2 regions of the Brevibacillus sp. WF146 genome follow, and region 1 is predicted to be linked to the other one. Evidence: riboswitches for the same ligand, from Rfam matches in the RefSeq annotation. Region 1 holds a riboswitch; the other holds the start of a gene.
What was found. Region 1 has a riboswitch for cyclic di-GMP ahead of A6764_RS01995 (methyl-accepting chemotaxis protein). Riboswitches for the same ligand answer to the same signal wherever they lie in the genome.
Positions count from the first base shown of each region.

Region 1 (7,626 bases):
GCGACCATGATCCAGTAGTTGAACGCCAGCACCGGGTAGATCGGGGTGATCGCCCACATGACCAGCGGCGGGACGAGGGCGGCGTACTGAATCAGCCGCTTCGTCTTGCGCGTGAACCAATCGCCGGAGTGGACGGCGAACATGAGATACGTGTACGGCAGCCCCACCTGACAGAGAAAGGAGGCGCTTCGGCTGGTGAACAGCAGCAAAAACGCCAGCGCCGGATAGCGGGCCGCGTAATCCTGCATCAGCGGATACAGCGTCTCGTCGATTACGGCGGAGAAAAAGCCGCCTCCCCCGACAAACGCGGTCGCGCTCCCCCAGCGGGCGGACGTGCTTTTCGGATCGGTAAACAGGACAAATAACCCGAAGGCCCAGATGGCCAGCAAGATCAAGATCATCATCGCGGAAGTCTCCTGTCATTCGTCTACGCTTATTATACCGTAACGGGGGAGAAGGGGGAGACGGCAGATTCCGGGCAGGCGTTGAAACATGAGAAAAAAGGCGCGTTGGACATCATATACTGTGCATATCCCATTAAGGAGGAAGCCGCATGGAGTACAGAATCGAAAGGGATACCCTGGGAGAAATGAGGGTGCCCGCGGACAAACTGTGGGGGGCGCAGACGCAGCGCAGCTACCAGAACTTCCGGATCGGCACGGAACGGATGCCCCGGGAGATCATTCGGGTGTTTGCCGTATTGAAGAAAAGCGCGGCTTTGGTCAATCAGCGGCTGGGCAAACTGGACAGCGAGAAGGCGGAGGCCATCGCGGCGGCGGCCGATGAGGTGCTGCAGGGGAAGTGGGACGAGCATTTTCCCCTGGTGGTGTGGCAGACCGGCAGCGGCACGCAGTCCAACATGAACGTGAACGAAGTGATCGCCAACCGGGCCAACCAGCTTCTGGAGCAGCGGGGAAGCGCCCTGCGGGTCCATCCCAACGACGATGTCAACAAGGCGCAAAGCTCCAATGACACGTTTCCGACGGCGATGCACGTCGCCGGGCTGATCGCCGTCGAAGACCAGGTGCTGCCCGCTCTGGCCGCCCTCAAGGAAACGCTGCGCCAGAAGAGCGAGGAGTACCGGGACGTGATCAAGATCGGCCGCACCCATCTGCAGGACGCCACCCCGCTGACGCTGGGACAGGAGATCAGCGGCTGGCACCGCATGCTGGAAAAAAGCGAACGGATGATCACGGAGAGCGCGGAATACCTCCGGGAGCTGGCGATCGGCGGCACGGCCGTCGGCACCGGCATCAACGCTCATCCCCGGTTCGGCGAAATGGTGGCGGAAGAGATCAGCAGGCTGACGGGGAAGCGTTTTGTCTCTGCGGTCAACAAGTTCCACGCCTTGACCAGCCACGATGAGCTGGTTTACGTCCACGGCGCGTTCAAAGCGCTTGCCGCCGATCTGATGAAAATCGCCAACGACGTCAGGTGGCTGGCCAGCGGTCCGCGCTCCGGCATCGGCGAGATCACGATTCCGGCCAATGAGCCGGGCAGCTCCATCATGCCCGGCAAGGTGAATCCGACGCAGAGCGAAGCGCTCACGATGGTCGTCTGCCAGGTGATGGGCAACGACGCGGCGATCGGATTTGCTTCCAGCCAGGGCAACTTTGAGCTGAACGTGTTCAAGCCGGTGATCATCTACAATTTCCTGCAATCAGCCCGGCTGCTGGCTGACGCCATGCGCTCGTTTTGCGACAACTGCGCAGTCGGAATCGAACCGAACCGGCCGGTGATCGAGCGGAATCTGGAACGCTCGCTGATGCTGGTCACCGCGCTGAACCCGCACATCGGCTACGAAAAGGCGGCGACCGTCGCGAAGCTGGCCCACCAGGAAGGGATCACGCTGCGGGAGGCGGCGGTCAAAAGCGGGATGTTGACGGCGGAGGAGTTCGACCGGATCGTTCGGCCGGAGAACATGATTCATCCGAAAGAATAGCAAGCAGGGGGCATCAAGATGCCCCCTTCGTCACGCCTTTTGAAACTCGACGATCACTTTGAACAGATCGCCGTCCAGCTCGATGGCCAGCCGCCCTCCCTGCAGTTCCATGATGCTTTTGGCGATGGCCAGTCCCAGACCGGAGCCTTCCGTGTGGCGCGATTGGTCGCCTCGTTTGAAGCGTTCAAACAGTTCGTCCGGGTCAAACTCAATCTCGTAGGCGGAGACGTTTTTCATCGTCAGCACGACGCTGTTCGCCTGTTCGGTCAGCGAAATGTAGACCCTGGTGTGGGGCAGCGCGTACTTTAGGACGTTGCCGATGAGATTTTCAAAGACCCGCCAGGTTTTTTTCCCGTCGGCCAGCGCGTGGATGTGCGGCTTCTCCGTCTGAACCCGGAACGTCAACGAGGATTCGGCGATGGCATCGCTGAACTCCGCCAGGGCCTGATTGAGCAGGGCGGCCACATTGACCCGCTCCATATGCAGCTCGACGGACCCGCTCGCCATTTTGGACGCTTCAAAGAGGTCGTCGATCAGCACCTTCAGCCTGTGGGTTTTGCGTTCCAGCACATTGACGTAGCTGCTGACCTCTTCCGGCGACAGATCGGGGCGTTTCAGCAGATTCACGTAGTTGACGATGGAGGTGAGCGGCGTTTTCAAATCGTGCGAAACGTTGCTGATCAGCTCCGTTTTGAGGCGCTCGCTCTTCATCTGGCTTTCCAGGGCGTGGCCCAGTCCCAGCTTGATATTGTTCAGGCAGCGGGCCAGATGGGCGAGATTCCCTTTGCCGCGCTCCTCGATGAGAGAATCCAGATTGCCGGCCGCCATTTCGTCCGCCCCCCGGAGAATGTTGTTCAGCAGGGCGACCCGGCGGAGGATGTACGGCAGCACGGCTGCAAGGTAAAGCAGCGAATAGCATGCCCCCACCAAAAACAGCCGCTCCGATCCATAATGAAGGCCTATCAGAACAAAACCCATGCCCGTTCCCAGGCCGATCGTCAGCACAAAGACGAGGCTGGCCTTGAAAAATACGGATCGATTGGCGAAGCTCTCTGCCAGAAGCGTGCGGAATTTTCGATACAAGCTGGACTCCCATTGCTGCCGGAGGAGCGTGTGGTCGTTTATCAAACGCCATGCCTCTTTTGCGTTTAGCCCCAGATAGGCGATGCATGCCGCCGTAAAGGAAAGCGTCGTCACATGTTCCAGGCCGATGGGAAAATAGAAGAACGATTCGTCCCTGACCCAGCTCAGTGTGACCAGCCCGACCGCGAGAACTGTCGCGCCTCTTGCATCGAGGGGAACCCGCCGCAACAAGGAGGCGCATCTGTCGGCAAGCGGAAAATCCAACGGACTGCGCTTCCGCAGATAAACGAAGAGTCCAACTGCCGCAATAACACTTACGGCCAACAGGATACATTCGTTCAGCAGTCGCTCCCGTATGCCGAGTGCATAGGCGTAATCGTCTTGAAACCGGGAGTAACCCGCGGCCGCTTGAGGGATAATCAAATACCCCTCGAGATTGTTGGCGAGAAAGAATTCATTTGCCTGCTGTATCTGGTAATCGCTCGGCGAAGCCAGTGGGAAATGGATCGAATAGGCCGCCTTTTTCTGCAGGTTCCTGATGATGTTGAGGTCGTAGGAATGGTTGGTGTATACCTCGCCCGTATTCCGATCCTTGATGTAGTATTTGATGGTGTCGCCTCTGACGGCCAACGCTTTTTTCGCCTGTTCATACTCCTGATCCCGGGCGGCTGCCAATGTCATGATTCGCTCATCCATCTGCTTTTGATTTTCCTGCTTCACTCGGGCCAGTTCCTGATCGCGCGCCTGCGCGAGTCTGCTGGCCTCGGCGTGATTGCCGCTGCGCTCCGCCTCCATGATGTTGGCCTCATAGCGTCCCTTAATCTCCTCTTCTTTCTCCCGGAGATCGGCCGCAAACGTCTCTCGGATTTGCTCCAGCGTATCGGCGCCAACCTTTTCAGTCACGGTCAGTTTGGGATCATTCTTCTCCTTGAAATGAACCGTTATGGCCAGGTTAACGACTTCCGTCAACTGTTGGTGAAAGGAAGGGCTGCGAAAGTAGTAATCCTTGTCCAGGTATTCCCGGTGCCGGATCACATCGGCGGCCGCAAGCAAGGCGAGAGCGGACAGGTGGACAAGCAGGACCAGCGCGATGACGGGCCCGTATTTATTTTTCAATCTTGTAGCCAATGCCCCACACCACCTTGAGATATTGAGGTTCTTTCGGGTTGATCTCGATTTTTTCGCGAATTCTTCTCACGTGCACGGCCACCGTGTTATCCGCGTTCAGGCAGGGCTCCTTCCACACTTTTTCGTAAATCTCTTCGATCGAAAAGACCCTGCCCCTGTTCTCCATCAAAAGCTCCAAAATCTTGTATTCCGTAGGGGTGAGCCTTGCTTCCTCGCCGTCCACGTACACGGTTTTTTCCCGCTTGTTCAAGACGAGTCCCCGCACCCGGATTTCGTCTTCGCGGGCGGTGTAGTTGCCCAGGTGGGTGTATCGCCTCAACTGTGATTTCACACGGGCGACAAGCTCCAGCGGATTGAACGGTTTGGTCACGTAATCGTCGGCACCGATGGTCAGCCCCAGAATCTTGTCGGTATCTTCCGATTTGGCCGACAGCATGATGATCGGGATGTTTTTGCTTTCCCGAATGGCAAACGTCGATTTCAATCCGTCCATCTGCGGCATCATGATGTCCAGGATGATCAGATGAACCTCTTCCTGCTCCAAAACCGCCAGGGCCTCCTGCCCGTTACCTGCTTTCAGCACGTGGATGTCTTCGCTTTTCAGATAGATCTCGATCGCGTCCCGGATTTCCGCTTCGTCGTCCACGACCAGGACATTGTACGTTGGCATGATCATCACCCGTCTTCCTTCGTCAAACTTGTCGTGTACCGGAGCCAGCTCTATCTTACCGAGAATATTTTACAAATCGGCTGTAAAAATCCTTACAAAATTCTTAAGAAAATCGTTCCATCATTTCATTCGTGGGGAGGCAGGTCGACAGGGGAGAAAAGAGGACAGTGCGAAGGTCGCGTTTCGTTCCGTCAGCGCGCAGATTTTAAAAATTTATGAAATCTTTTAGATTTTCTGGCCCTCATTTTTCAATTTGTGCTATAGTGCTTTTAGCATATTTTAACACGGGAAAAAGTGACAAAGGGCAAACCCGTTGAAAGGCGGGGACGCAAAGCCACGGGTCTAAGGTTGCAGTAAATGCAGCTATGACAGCCGGGTTGCCAAACCGCAGGCATCGCAGGCTGTCGGATGGCAGTCTGCTTTTTTTGGCAAGCCGTTCACGCACTTTCCGCCACTAGGAGGGATCACCATGGGAACCAGTCTGAAGCAAAAACTGTTGTATGTGATGTGCCTGCTGCTCATCGCCAGCCTTGTTTCGGTTTGTGCGGCAAGCTACTGGAGCTCCTCGCGTCTGCTGGAGTCCAGTTTGGATAAAGAGGCCGAACTGACCGCATCCAATCTGTCGATGAAGATCGACCAGTTTTTCCAGCAGAAAATTGCCGTGATTGAAACGATCGGCAAGCTGATGTCCGAAGACAACAACAAGGAGCATGACTTGAAGCTGATCCAGCAGGCCCAGAAGAACTATCCGGAATTTGAGACGTTCTTCTTTTCCTATGACTTGAGCGGGAAAAAGGTCATCAACTTCCAAGGGGACGTGACAGACGTGTCCGACCGGGCCCATTTCCAGGAAGCGGGCAAAGGGGAAGGAAAAATCGTCGTCTCCGAACCGGTCGTCTCCAAGCGGACGGGCAACAACATCGTAACCATCATCGTTCCGCTGATGAAAAACAACGTCCAGTACGGGTACATGGGCTCGACCATCCCGATCAACGAGATCCAAAAGACGGTGTCCGCCGAGACGTTCGGCCAGAGCGGCTACGCCTTTTTGGTGAGCAAGAAGGGAACGTACATCTGGCATCCGCAGGAAGACCTCGTGCTGAAGGAATCCATTCTCAACTCCAACATTCCGGAGTACCAATCCGCTTTCCAGGCCATTCAGGAAGGCGGGCACGGCATTCTTCAGTATAAAAGGGACAACGTCGACCAGTTTGCGTCCTATGCTTCGACGATGTTGAACTGGGGCGTGTTCATCACCGCTCCCGCCGGTGAGCTGCACGCGCCGGTGGACAAGCTCTCGGTCAACCTGCTGGCCATCTCCGTCGTGACGTTGGTCGTCGGCGTCGCTCTGGTCTATCTGCTGGCGGTTCGCCTGGTCCGCCCGATTCAGCGGCTGAATCAAGCGGTCAAAGTGGTGGCCGGCGGCGATCTGACGGAATCCGTCACCGTCCAGGGTAAGGATGAAATCGCCGTTTTGTCCCGCGATTTCAACCAGACGGTGTCTCATCTGAAGGACCTGATTCGCGGCGTCACGCTGTCCTCCGATCAGGTGCTTCGGGTCACCAGCGAGGTGTCCGCCGGCATCGAGAACGCGACCAATACGATTCACCGGATCGGGACGTCCATTCGCCAAATCGCCGACGGGGCCAAAACGCAGGCGGGCAGTTCCCAGGAAGTGTCCATCTCCATGAACGACATGGCCAGCGGGATCGTCAAGATTGCCGAGACGTCCTCGCGGGTGTCCGAAGCGGCACGGGAGGCGGCCCAGCAGGCAGAAGAAGGCACGGCGGTCGTCGAGCAGGCCGTGCGGCAGATGAAGAGCATCGGGGAAGGCACCTTGAAAGTGTCGTCGGCCATTGAGCGGCTGAACGGCCGCTCTCAGGAGATCGAGAGCATTTTGGACACGATTACCGGACTCACGTCGCAGATCAATCTGCTCGCCTTGAACGCCTCCATTGAAGCGGCGCGGGCAGGGGAGCACGGCCGGGGCTTTGCCGTCGTGGCCGGCGAAGTGAAGAAGCTGGCCAACCAGTCGGAAGAGTCGGCCGCCAAGATCGCTCAATTGATCGCCGAAATCCAGCAGGACACGGCGAACGCGGTCGACACGATAAACGCGGGGCAGCAGGATGTGCAGGACGGGGTGAAACTGATCGAGGAAGTACGCGAAAAATTCGTCCATATCCTGGAGGCTTCCCGCAATGTGGCCGACCACATCCTCGAAGTGTCGGCGGCGTCGGAACAGATGTCGGCCGGGTCCGAGGAGGTCAGCGCCTCCGTGGAAGAGATGCACACCATCGCCAAACACGCTTCCGAAGACGCGAAGAACGTGGCCGATGCGGCGGATGATCAGCTCCGGGCCATTCAGGAGATCGCCGAGTCGGTACAGCAGTTGAAAGAGGTCGTGGGCGAGCTGCAGCAAGGACTCGGGAAGTTCAAGCTGTAACGGGAGGCGGGAACGGAAGCGGCCCCCCTGTCAGCACAAGCCTCACAGGTCGGGGCCAGCCGGCCGGCTCAAGCCGCACACAGGATGGACAAAAGGGGGGATGCCTGTGTAGGGAGGAGAGAGCCCCTGCTTGGGCAGTGACGCCCCGCAAGCAAGATCGACAAGAGAAACCGACAAAACGGCTACCATGGGAGGAGAACGACAATGAAAAAATGGAAAAGCATGCTGATTGCAGGAACAGTGGCGGTTTCGCTGCTGGGAACGGGCGTGGCCGCTCATGTGTCCGCCGCAGGTGCCCAACAGGCCCAACCGGCGGCGACCGTCGCGGACAGCGCCGCAAAGCAGGAAGCCAAGAAAAAA
Region 1 is NZ_CP109943.1:367,455-375,080, forward strand. Features, by position in the region: gene A6764_RS01975 (sensor histidine kinase) at 1-404, opposite strand, end outside; gene fumC (class II fumarate hydratase) at 554-1,942, shown strand; gene A6764_RS01985 (sensor histidine kinase) at 1,973-4,153, opposite strand; gene A6764_RS01990 (response regulator transcription factor) at 4,131-4,823, opposite strand; cyclic di-GMP riboswitch class I at 5,117-5,208, shown strand; gene A6764_RS01995 (methyl-accepting chemotaxis protein) at 5,293-7,266, shown strand; gene A6764_RS02000 (transporter substrate-binding domain-containing protein) at 7,471-7,626, shown strand, end outside.

Region 2 (7,626 bases), 310 kb from region 1:
CGTCGTCAACAACAACCCGGAGACGGTCAGCACCGATTACGAGACGGCCAACCATCTGTATTTTGAGCCGCTGCACGTGGAAGATGTGCTGCACGTGGCGGAGCGTGAAGGGGTGGACGGCGTCATGGTCCAGTTCGGCGGCCAGACGGCGATCAACCTGGCGGCCAAGCTGGCTGCCGCCGGCCTGACTGTGCTCGGCACGTCGCTGGACGCGATCGAACGGGCGGAGGATCGCGAACGGTTCTACGCGATGCTGCGCAAGCTGGAGATTCCGCACATCCCGGGCAAAGGGGTGTCTTCCCTGGAGGAAGCGGCCGCCGTGGCGGCGGAGATCGGCTGCCCGGTGCTGCTGCGTCCGTCCTACGTGATCGGCGGCCAGGGCATGGTGGTCGCCCATGACGTCGAGGAGCTGTCGGCCACGATCACGGAGTGGCTCAACCTCCCCGACAGCCGCGCCTTTTTCCCGCTCCTGGTGGACAAATTCGTCCCCGGACGGGAAGCAGAAGTGGACGCCGTGTGCGACGGCGAGTCCGTGCTCATCCCCGGCATTTTTCAGCACGTGGAGAAAGCGGGCATCCACTCGGGCGACAGCGTGGCGCTCTTCCCGGCTCCGGATTTGTCCGAGGGCGTCAAACAGACGATCGCCCGCTACACGGAGGCCATCGCCCGCGAGATGGGGGCGGTCGGGCTGATCAACATTCAGTTCGTGATTCACGGCGAGACGGTCTACGTCCTGGAGGTAAACCCCCGCGCGTCGCGGACCGTGCCGATTACCAGCAAAGTGACCGGCATCCCCATGGTGGAACTGGCCGTGCGCGCCCAACTGGGCGAAAAACTGGCCGGCATGGGCTATGGAACCGGGCTGTTGCCGGACATTCCGTTCGCCGTCGTCAAGGCGCCCGTCTTTTCCACCGTGAAATTGAGCGGCGTCGACCCGGCCCTGGGACCGGAGATGAAATCGACCGGGGAAGTGCTGGGACTGGGGCGTACCTTCCCGGAAGCGGCGGGCAAGGCGTTCGCCTTTAAAGACAGCGTGCACCGCCCATGGCAGAGGGGGCAGGTCTGCTTTGTCTCCCTGGCCGATGCCGACAAGACGGACGACGTGCTGCCGGCCATCCGGAAGATGCAGGAACAGGGCGCGGTCTGGGCGGCCACATCGGGAACGGCTGTCTGGCTGGGCGCAAACGGCTTTTCCGTCACGCACGTGGTCGCGGACGAGCGGGATCTGGCAGCGCTGCTGCAGACGGAAACCGTAGCCTTTTCGCTCATCACCGCCACCAAGGGGAACCGGCGCGGCCGCAGCGGCTTTGCTCTGCGGAGCCGGCTGGTCCAGCAGGGGGTTCCGCTGTTCACTGCCGCGGAGACGTTTGCGCTGTACGTGGAAGCCATTACGGAGAAAAGAGGTGACGGGCATGCAGCCTGTGAAGATATTGGATCACTTTGCAAGCGAGCAATTGGCCAGTTGTAAAGGAAAAGACCTGCTCCGCGTCGATGAATTCAGCGGAGAGGAGCTGACTCAGCTCCTGCATTTTGCCGCCTATCTCAAACAGCGGCAAAAAAGCGGTCAACCGTATCAGCCGCTCAAGGGGAAGACATTGGGGATGATTTTCGACAAGTCGTCGACGCGCACCCGCGTTTCCTTTGAAGTAGGCATGTACCAATTGGGCGGCATGAGCATGTTTTTGAGCGGCAAGGAACTGCAGCTCGGACGCGGCGAGCCGATCAGCGATACGGCCAAGGTGATGTCCCGCTACGTCGACGCCATCATGATCCGCACGTTTTCCCACGCCGGGGTGGAGGAGCTGGCCGAACACGCCAGCATTCCGATCATCAACGGCCTGACCGACCAGTTCCATCCGTGTCAGGCGCTGGCCGACATGCTGACGATCTGGGAGCACAAGGGCACGCTGCAGGGCGTCAAGCTGGCCTACGTGGGCGACGGCAACAACGTCGCCAACTCGCTCGTGCTGGCGGCCGCCCTGCTGGGCCTGGACGTGCGCGTCGCCACGCCGCCGGGCTATGAGATGGACGCCGACATCGTGAAGAAAGCGGCCGCGTATGCGCTGGCCAGCGGCGGCCGGGTGGGCGTCACGCACGATCCCGCCGAAGCGGTGAACGGCGCCGACGTCATCTACACGGACGTGTGGACCAGCATGGGCTTTGAAGCGGAAAACGAGCAGCGCCTCAAGGATTTTGCGGGCTATCAGGTAAACGAGCAGCTCGTCCAACACGCCGATCCCGGTTACCTGTTCATGCACTGCCTGCCTGCGCACCGCGGAGAAGAAGTGTCGGCCGGCGTGATTGACGGTCCCCACTCCGTCGTCTTTGACCAGGCGGAAAATCGCCTCCATGCGCAGAAGGCTGTCTTGGCAGCGCTGTTGTGAATATAGTTCTGGGGAAATTTTACCATTCAGAAATTGAAGCTATTAGACTATGAATCTATGATTGCCGAAATTTGTCATGAACGTGTAAAATATAGGTAGGAAGCGCGATGAAGTACAGACTGTATCTGGTCGCTTGGTCTGTATGGAGCCAGTAGCGAATCCGCCCTCTTTTCGAACGGAAAGAGGAAAGAAGAGCACAGGCTGTATGTGGTCGCTTGGCCTGTGTGTCCACAAGTAGCGAAACCAGCTTTCTCCACTATGTAAAAGGGGGGAATTGGAATGAAAAAATGGTTCGTTGCTGTCTTGCTGGTAGCCGGTATTGTTGCTGCAACTTCTGCTAATTATCACATTGGTTAATAATTTCAATGGCAAGGGAAAAACACCGCTTGACTGAAAAGTGGTGTTTTTTCCTTACCGTCTGGGGGATTTTGTATGTTGCTGGATGTCATTCTTCTCTCTTTTCTGATTGCGCTGCTCAGGGGAGGAAAACTAAAAGAAATCCCTACATTTAAAGGAATAATGATGCTGGTTGCCAGTATTGCGCTGCAGATTCTCTCCGCATTTGTTCCCGCGTACGGGGGTATTTTTGTCTCCGCAGCTTATTTGTTTATTCTGGGTTTTTTTCTCATGAACCGGGAATTTGAAGATATCCGCATTCTCATGGTCGGCTGGTTTTTAAATGCGATTGTCATTTGGACGAACGGCGGGAGAATGCCCATTGATCTGGAACAAGCCAAGAAACTGCCCTACGACCTCACTCCGGTACTCAACGGCACCGACTTTAAGCATACGGTCTTGACAGAGCAAACGGTTCTGCCCTTTTTGTCCGATATTATTTATATGCCGTCCATTATTCCGAGGGTGATCAGTATCGGTGATATTTTTATTATGTTAGGGGCATTTCTGCTTGTTCAGCGCTTGATGAACAAGCCGATCTCGTTACTTCAACTTCGAGAAGGTAAAAGTTATGCGACAAAGAGCTGAGAAACGATACATTTTGAAAGGATTACTGGTGATTTTGGGGTTTACCGTTTCCGGTATCCTCATCATTTTGAACTCCCTGCCTTACTGGGAGCCCAGAGAAAACTGGGAAATATTGATTTCCTATGTACTTCTCACCATCATCTCTTCATTTGCGCCCGTCAGGACGTTAAACTATATACTCACACTTAACAACGCCGTTATTTTTTCAGGGATACTGCTCTTCGGTGCGTGGGTCGGAATCTGGTCGGCCGTTATTGAGGCTTTGATTTTATCCGTCCTTGTCAAACCCAATCCCTTAAAAGCTGCCGCCAATTTCGGACAAATTATGCTGACGATATGGGCTGTAGATGTTCTGAAAACGGCGTGCAATGTGCTTCCCGTTCCCACCATGATCACGGATGTAATCCTGGTGGTAGCGTATTGGTTTATTAACATCATGCTTTGCGGATTAGGAATTTCCTATTTTCATAAGTCGAAATGGATACCGACAGTAAAAAATTTGGCGAATGGAACAACGCTTACCTACTTGCTTTTGTTGATTCTCGGCGGCGTCAGTGCACGCCTGGTTGAAACGTTTGGGCTATCCGCCATCGTACCGATGATGGTCGCTTTTGTCCTCATGAGTTTTGTCTTTTATCAATACTACGATAGTCTTACAAAACTGCGCCAAAAAATGGACGAGATCAAATCCTTCAACCACAAATTCCTCACCGCCATGGCCGCTTCCATCGATGCCCGTGACCATTACACGAGCGGCCATTCCCAGCGGGTGGCCCATTGGGGACGGGAGATCGCCCGGGCGATCGGGCTGCCGGAGGAGAAGGCGGAGGAGGTTTATTTTGGCGGGATTTTGCACGACATCGGCAAAATCGGCATTGAGGATCAGATTCTCAACAAACGTGGGAAATTAACACCGGAGGAGTACGACAAGATCAAGCAGCACACGGTGATTGGATATGAGATTATCCTGCAGGCGGGCATGTTTCACGAGCTGCTGCCGGCCATCCGTTCGCACCATGAGCGAATCGACGGCAAGGGCTATCCGGACGGATTGGTCGGCGAGGAGATTCCGCTGATGGCCCGCATTCTGGCCATCTCTGACGCCTTCGACGCGATGGTGGCGGACAGGCCGTACCGCAAAGGGCTGCCGGTAGAGGAGGCCCTGCAGGAGATCAGCCGTGGGGCGGGGACGCAGTTCGACGCCGAACTGGCCTATCATTTCATACGCATCATCAGGCAGCTGCCCCGCGATGAATTGGAAACGATCATTCGGCAGGACGCGCAGCCGCAAAGGCATCTGCAGGAGGTGGCCCGATAGGGGACCCTCCTGTTGACGCTTCACGAGCAGTCCCCGGTGCTCGGACGAGCCCGGGGATTTGCTGTCCGGATGCAGGCCATGCGCGAAAAAATGCGAACAAACGCTTGTCTTTTCACCTGGTCTGGGACATACTGGAATCGGGTTGCATCTTTTTGTGAGGTGATAGCACATGATTCCCACGTATCAGGATGCGGACATTATTCTGAAATTGTACGATCAGTTCGAATCGGAACGGCTGCGGGCCGCGAGACAGTGGTTCGCCACCTCGCTGGCGGAAGAGGAGCTGGATTACGACGCGTTTTTGCGCCTGTATCCGCGCGGCAGCGAAGGCTATAACCACTTTGTCGCGCTGTACGGCTTCTTCGAGATGGTAGGGGTGCTGCATAAAAACGGCCTCGTCCATCCCGACCTGCTGTTTGACATGTGGTTTGTCAACGGCTTTTTCCGCCGGATGTACCCGATTTTCGTCGGATGGAGGGCGCAGGGAGACATTCACGTGGCGGAAAATTTTGAACGGCTGGCCCTGGCCGAACTGAAGTGGATCGGCACGCACAAAGGAAAGGAATACGTTCCCGAGGTGCCTTACGCCCGCAAGTAAGGAAGCGCCGGACAACCATCAGGGTTGTCCGGCTTTTTGCATGTTGGGCGTGATGTCGGCCAGGTCGTATTTCACTTCCGAAAAGTTGCGGATCACCAGTTCCTCTCCGGTGCGGTTCCCTGTTCGCTTGTCAATGACGAGTCGCCATATTTCGTTTAGCCGATAATGTTTTCCTCCCTGCCGCAGAAACGCGTGGTTGCGCTCTTCGACATGGTACGCACAGGGCCATTCCCGGTCGGTGAATACGGCTCCTTTGAGGTGGTTGTCCGTCAGCCAGACCCGGATCTGAAAAGTCTGCCGGGTCGGATTGAACAGGCGCAGGTCGACATAGTTGTAAAACACGCTGGCACCGCTGCCGAACGGGAGGACGCGGTGGTCGTCGGGAAACGGATCGAACTGGTGATGATGCCGCTCCGTCACCTGCAGCGGCGTGTGCAGCGCCATCCAGAAGAGCAAGTTGGCCAACTGGCACAGCCCTCCGCCCACGCCTGTCCTCACTTCCCCTTGCGACAGCAGCAGCCCTTCCACATATCCTTTGGCCGCCGTCGTCTTCCCCACCCGCTGCCAAAAGGAAAACGTCTCGCCCGGTTTGATCAAGAGGCCGTCGATGGACGGCACGGCAATGCCCAGATTGACCACTTTGTTTTCCTGCAGCCGGGGATCGGTGCTTCCCAGCTTTCGCCGCAGCAGCGATTGGTGTCTGTTGCAGGTGAAAGGCAGGGAAGACGCCTGCTGTTCCGCTGCGAACCGCACGCCGCTGATCCTGTCGGATATCGATCGGCAAAGCCGTTTTTGGAATACGCGCACATGGTAAAACACCGGGTGCAGGCGAGATAGCCTCATCGCGGCCGCCTCCTCATCGATTCGTTCTCTATCTTTATTTGTATCATGGAAGAAAGTGGAGCAGAATAGAAAAGTGGTTGTATTTTTATAAATTCGTTTGTATAATTACTCATGAACAAATCTTCGAACAGGGAGAGGGAACGATGGCAAGAGAGAAAATCGTATTGGCCTATTCGGGCGGTTTAGATACATCGGTAGCAATCAAGTGGCTGCAGGAGACGTACAACTACGACGTGATCGCGGTCGCGCTGGACGTGGGCGAGGGCAAGGACCTGGAGTTTGTGCAGAAAAAGGCGCTGCAGGTGGGGGCGCTGAAATCGATCGTGGTGGATGCAAAGGATGCGTTCGCCCAGGAGTACGTGCTGCCGGCGCTGAAAGCGAACGCCATGTACGAAGGGAAGTATCCGCTGGTGTCAGCGCTGTCGCGTTACCTGATCTCCCGCGTGCTGGTGGAGATCGCGGAAAAAGAGGGGGCGGTGGCGGTCGCCCACGGCTGCACGGGGAAAGGGAACGACCAGGTGCGCTTCGACGTGTCGTTTACGGCGTTGAATCCCAATCTGAAAATCGTCGCGCCCGTTCGCGAATGGGGATGGTCCCGCGACGAAGAGATCGAGTACGCGAAAAAGCACAACATTCCGATTCCGATCGATCTGGACAATCCGTACAGCATCGACCAAAACCTCTGGGGCAGAAGCTGCGAGTGCGGCATCCTGGAAGATCCCTGGGCGGCTCCGCCGGAGGGCGCGTACGACCTGACCAAATCGATCGCGGATGCTCCGGACCAGCCGGAAGAGATTGAGATCACGTTTGTCAAAGGCGTGCCGACCGCGCTGAACGGGGAAGAGCTGCCGCTGGCCGAGCTGATTCTCAAGCTGAACAAAATCGCCGGCAACCACGGCGTCGGCCGAATCGACCACGTGGAAAACCGCCTCGTCGGCATCAAGTCCCGCGAAGTGTACGAGACGCCGGCGGCCACCACGCTGATTCTGGCGCACCGCGAGCTGGAGTTCCTGACCCAGCCGCGCGAAGTGGCTCAGTTCAAACCGATCATCGAGCAAAAGATGGCCCAGGTGATCTACGAAGGTCTTTGGTATTCGCCGATCCGCAACGCGCTGCAGGCGTTCATCGAGGAAACACAGCAGTACGTCACCGGCGTCGTTCGCGTCAAGCTGCACAAAGGGCACGCCATCGTCGTCGGACGCAAATCGGCGTCGTCGCTTTACAGCCACGAGCTGGCCACCTACGCGGCGGGCGACCTGTTTGACCACAAGGCGGCGCTCGGCTTCATCAAGCTGTGGGGCCTGCCGACCAAGGTGTACGCCCAGGTGAACGAAGGCGTGCTCCACGAAAACGCGAAAACGGCGATCAAGATTTTGGACGAAAAGGATGCGATCGTGCAATGAAACTGTGGGGAGGACGCTTCACAAAGCCGACGAACCAGCTCGTGGAAGAATATACCGCTTCCATTACCTTCGACCAGCAGATGTGGCGGCAAGACA
Region 2 is NZ_CP109943.1:677,248-684,873, forward strand. Features, by position in the region: gene carB (carbamoyl-phosphate synthase (glutamine-hydrolyzing) large subunit) at 1-1,468, shown strand, start outside; gene argF (ornithine carbamoyltransferase) at 1,413-2,384, shown strand; cyclic di-GMP riboswitch class II at 2,477-2,559, shown strand; gene A6764_RS03355 (DUF5317 domain-containing protein) at 2,817-3,368, shown strand; gene A6764_RS03360 (HD-GYP domain-containing protein) at 3,352-4,686, shown strand; gene A6764_RS03365 (DUF4760 domain-containing protein) at 4,856-5,284, shown strand; gene A6764_RS03370 (VanW family protein) at 5,303-6,127, opposite strand; gene A6764_RS03375 (argininosuccinate synthase) at 6,271-7,530, shown strand; gene argH (argininosuccinate lyase) at 7,527-7,626, shown strand, end outside.
Region 2: it holds a riboswitch for cyclic di-GMP, as region 1 does, so the genes downstream of both, A6764_RS03355 (DUF5317 domain-containing protein) here and A6764_RS01995 (methyl-accepting chemotaxis protein) in region 1, are expected to answer to the same signal.